DNA from 2 places in the Asticcacaulis aquihabitans genome. Region 2 is predicted to be linked to the other one. Evidence: riboswitches for the same ligand, from Rfam matches in the RefSeq annotation. Region 2 holds a riboswitch; the other holds the start of a gene.
What was found. A riboswitch is a leader RNA that binds a small molecule or an ion and turns the genes downstream of it on or off. The one in region 2 is predicted to bind cobalamin.
Positions count from the first base shown of each region.

Region 1: it holds a riboswitch for cobalamin, as region 2 does, so the genes downstream of both, RCJ00_RS06230 (TonB-dependent receptor plug domain-containing protein) here and metE (5-methyltetrahydropteroyltriglutamate--homocysteine S-methyltransferase) in region 2, are expected to answer to the same signal.

Region 1 covers NZ_JAVGWM010000001.1:1,351,342-1,353,815, reverse strand. Annotated here, with positions in the region: gene RCJ00_RS06230 (TonB-dependent receptor plug domain-containing protein) at 1-919, opposite strand, end outside; cobalamin riboswitch at 1,075-1,259, opposite strand; gene RCJ00_RS06225 (TadE/TadG family type IV pilus assembly protein) at 1,342-2,474, opposite strand, start outside.
Region 2 covers NZ_JAVGWM010000002.1:261,631-264,104, reverse strand. Annotated here, with positions in the region: gene RCJ00_RS08155 (glycosyltransferase family protein) at 1-587, shown strand, start outside; gene RCJ00_RS08150 (hypothetical protein) at 722-1,066, shown strand; cobalamin riboswitch at 1,194-1,398, shown strand; gene metE (5-methyltetrahydropteroyltriglutamate--homocysteine S-methyltransferase) at 1,501-2,474, shown strand, end outside.

The sequences.
Region 1 (2,474 bases), on a different contig from region 2:
GGTCGGGATTGAAATCGTGGCGGTCATTGTCGGTCTCGCTGATCGACAGGGTCTGCTCCCCCGCCGCGAAGCGATGGGTGATGGCCAAAACATTCATCGTGGTGTCGGTCTTGCCGAAATCGCCCGTATCGGCGAAGGCATAGAGCGGCGCCGGGAAGCCGTCATAGTCATTTCGGCTGTGGACCTTACTGGAGAAGGCCTTCACGGTCAGGGTGTCGGTAAGGGCATAGCTCAGCTTGCCACTGAGGGTGGTCTGCCCGAATCCGTCCTTTTCCGTGCCGCCGGCAAAGGCGGAAACGCCGCGATCGTTTTGTGTGCTGCCATAGACGCGCCATGACAGTTTGCCGACCCGGCCGCCGAGGCCGAGGCGAGCCGCGCCATATTCGTCGAAGCCTTCCACGCGCAGGTCGCCTTCCAGGGCTTGCGATGGGGCGCGAGTCGTGATGCTGACCACGCCGCCCAGGGCGCCGGATCCCCACAGGGTGGATAGCGGGCCGCGCAGGACTTCGATGCGGGCGGCATCGTCTGTGCTCAGCAGGCCCAGATTGGTTCCGCCGCCCACCTGAGAGGGATCATTGAGACGGACACCATCGAGCAGGTACAGGGTATGGTCGCCGCCGGCGCCGCGGATGGATGCCGTGGCCGCCTGACCCGGACCGCCATTACGAGACAGGCTGAGATCGGTGGTGCGCGCCAGCAGGTCGGAAATTTGCAGGGACTGATAGGTGCGGATATCTGCGTCCGTCAGGACATCGACGCTTTGACCCAGTTTAGAGACGGGCAGGCTTTCACGCGTGATGGAAACGATGACTTCAGTTGGCGCCTCATCGGCCTGGGCTAACCCCGGAAGTGTCAGGCTGGGTATGGCTAGCGCCAGGGCGGAGGCCTTGATCAGCAAGAGGTTTTTACGGTTTAACATGTGTAAAACGGTCTTTCGGTCAGAAACGAAAGCCGCAAACGCGCACGACAAAGCTCGCGCCTTCACGGCTTACAAAGCATCGTCTCTCGGGGGGCAGACGCCACCATGCAGGCATGGGACTTCGATCTCCGCTCGCGCTGCACTTCCCGGCCACGCAAAGGACGACAGCCAAGGCAGGTCTCCTGACTCGCGCCTCTGACGCTCGCAACGTCTTCCCGGCGGACCAGTGACATCTGTTGCAAAGCTCGGCGCTTACAGTTGCGGGGACAGTTCGGGAGTTACACCCGATTCCCTATTATCCCGCGGGTCAGCGCGGGCACCTTTGGCACGCGGCTGGATTAGGGCGGATGCTGCGGCGCGTCAAGCCTTTAGGCAGGCGGGTGCGCAGATAGCCCTCGGGTGCGGACTCTGCGCATCAGCCCTTAGCCGTTGAGGCGGACAACCGTGATCACTCGGTTGAACAGGGCTTGCATGGCGTCGGAAATGCCCTGGCTGGGGCTGACCTCGAAGTACAGGCCGGGCGAGGCGCAGGCTTGCATCTGGGTCGCCAGCTGCGACGGCGCCGCGACATATTTGGCCAGCCAACTGTTGTAGAAGCCGTTGGTAGGCAGGGGCAGGTAGGTGGTATACAGCACGGCTATGCGTATGCCGCGCGCCTTTATCGCCGTGCACTGGGTGATATCCAGCGGCGTGATGCGGCGGCAGGTGTTGCCGTTTGTATAGTTGCAATCATACGAATCATTGGCCCCGTCGCTCACCATGAACAGAACTTTTTGCGGCGCGCCGGCGGTTAAACCGTCACCGGGCGTGGGAATGAGGTTATTCATGCTGGTTAGGGTCGATTTGAAATTCGTCTGGCGATCCGAATTATATCCTGCGTAGGGCATGACCATCAGGTCGATCTTGGCGGCATTGCTGGCCGATTGAACCAGATCAGTAGTCAGGGCGCTGACCTGATAGGCCGTCGGGTTTTGCGCATCTATGGTGTCGGCGGACAGGCCGAAATCGTAGATAGCCATACGGAACTGATTGGCCATTGTCTGGCTTTGACCTGCCTTGGTCATCAAATTTTGAGTGGCCTGGCGCACCACGTCGATGCGCGTTGTGACACCAAGCTTCTTTGCCTTCGTGTAATAGTCCTTGCCTTCCATGTCCCTCTGGTGACAGGCGAAGGCGCACTGGTCGGATGTATTGGCGACCATCTTGTTGATGTCGGCGGTCGTGGCGCCGACGCCCATGGACGGGCTGTTGTCGAGGAGAAGATAGAAATCGATATAGGGCGGGATCGTGGTGATCGTTTTGGATGTGACGTTAATCGGCAAGGCGCTAAAACCTAAGACGCCGAGCATCAAAGGTTTGAATGTGCCTGTGGCCGTGAGCGTGGACGTCAGGGTATTGGTCGCCTTGGTGACCGTGGCACTGGCGGTAACCCCAGTCAGATCACTCGCCGATTGCATGCCGGACTGGAACATGCTGACGGCCTGGGTCTCGCCGACGGCGATTTCACCCGAACCAATCTGGGTGCTGGCCTTAAAGGCCATGGAATTGATGGCGA
Region 2 (2,474 bases):
CATTTCTGGAGACTACGGCCACCCATATCCTGTTCATAGATGCCGATATCGGGTTCGCGCCGGAACAGGTGGAGCGTATGTTACAGGCGCAAAAGCCGTTGGTCGCGGGGATTTATCCGCTCAAGGTGCGCGACTGGAGCCAACTCGCTCCCGAAATTGCTCCAGATCAGGCCACACTGCATTATGTCGGCGAACCGTTGAGTGACGGAGAGCGTGACGGCGACTTCGCGACGGCCAACTATGCCGGCACAGGCTTTATGCTCATTCGGCGGGACTGTGTCGACGAAATGCGGGCCTCTTATCCGCACCTGACCTACAGCCATGTCCATTCCTTTCCGCGCCCTAAGGTGTTGGGGACACAGCACGTCGCCCTATTTGAGTGCCTGATCGAGCCCGGGACGGGGCTCTATCTCAGCGAAGATTTCGCCTTCTGCTATCGGTACCGCGCTATTGGCGGCCAAGTATGGCTCGATACGCGCGGAAACCTGACCCACGTCGGTAGCCACGATTTCGTTGGTCATCCTCAGGCACGATTTGGAAAATCGTTGGATATACTGGACTTGAGTCCACATATGGCGGGTGCATGACCTATCAGATACGGTCGCTTTACAATTGATGGCTGTTTCCTTAGTCCCACACTATTCTTTAAGGCGTATGACCTCCTGTCTAACGCGGGGCGGGACGATCCGAGTCTTGTGCCCGGGCCATTCAGAGGTATTTAATGTCACTCTTTGTCAAAGACGGTCTCACCCTGTTGCCCGAGCTTATGGACAATGCCACGCTTAAGTCCAACGTGTTTCATAGGCCGGTGGTCGGCCGAGATGAGATCGGGCGCGTGCTTGGCGCCTTTGAGACACTGTACCGCGACGTCGTGGATATCGAACGCGCCACGACCCCTGCGCGCGAGCTGATTATCAGTTGCGCCACACTCCCGAGCGGTCAAAGAACCACGATCACTATTGTGGGACTGCGCGACAGCGAGGGCTGGATACAAACCGTATTGATGACCCATGAACCGCAACCGGCCGTCGATGAACTGGCACGCGACACGGCTCAACTGATCTGAAAGCCGGCTGTTCGAAATAGCTTAACAGGCGACCCGCCGCAACTGACCGATTTGGGGATGAACGCGCCAATGATATAATGATATAAAGATATCTTTATATCATTATTGACTGCGGAGTGCGGCTGACCTATGGTCATCTCGTCGTGGTTCCATGCGCTTTCGGGTGTGTGGCTAAGAGGGAAGCCGGTGCGCCGTTGAGGCAAGGCCGGAGCTGCCCCCGCAACTGTAAACGGTGAGCTTTTGTCCATTTGCCATTGGAGTGTAACTCCGAGAAGGCGGACAAGGGTGGTGACCCGTGAGCCAGGAGACCTGCCATAGACCTCATATCCATCTCGGGCGGGGTGCTCCGGTGATGCGTTGCCGCCTTGCCGACGACCGTCTGCGAGGGCGGTGGCGTGCACCTGGTTTTCCCGCTCACATCCAAGAGGAAAATCGTGTCAAACTCTCAAATTCCCATAGCCACCCTGGGCACACCGCGCATCGGGCTGAAACGCGAGCTGAAATTTGCCCTCGAAAGCTACTGGTCGGGCAAGTCCAGCCAGGCGGAGCTATTGCAGACGGCCAGGCATTTGCGCGCCGTCAACTGGGCGCGCCAAGAGGCGCGGGGGGTTGATATCATCCCGTCCAACGACTTCTCGCTTTATGATCAGGTGCTTGACACCAGTTTCATGGTCGGCGCCATTCCCGCCATCTATGGCGAACAGGTCGATCTCGATACCTATTTTGCCATGGCCCGCGGGTCCCAGACCTATGTCGAACTCGATGTGTGCGAACATGGTCATGCTCACCATGTCCACGGCGTTCCCGCTCAGGAGATGACCAAGTGGTTCGACACCAATTACCACTATATGGTACCCGATTTTGCAAAGGATCAGGTGTTTAAACTGACCTCGACCAAGCCTGTGGATGAATTCCTTGAAGCCAAAGCGCTTGGCTATCACACCCGTCCGGTTCTGGTTGGCCCCGTGACCTTCCTGCGTCTCGGCAAGAGCCGTGAGGACGGCGTCAATCCGTTATCGCTGATCGATCGCCTGATTCCCGTCTATGTCGAGATTTTGACCCGGCTGCGCGATGCCGGCGCCGATTGGGTTCAGATCGACGAGCCCGCCCTCGTCCTCGATGGCAATGCCGAAACGCGCAAGGCGCTGAAAACCGCCTATGCCGCCTTCAATGCGCAGGTGCCTGGTCTCAAGATCCTTGTCGCCAGCTATTTCGGCGGTCTGGAAGAAAACCTCGATGTCGCGACCTCGCTGCCGGTTGCCGGCCTGCACATCGACCTCGTCCGTGCGCCTGAACAACTCGAAACCGTCCTGGCTGAAGCCCCCAAGGACCTCGTCCTGTCACTCGGTGTGATTGATGGTCGCAACATCTGGCGTGCTGACTTAGCTCGCATCGTCGACCGATTGGA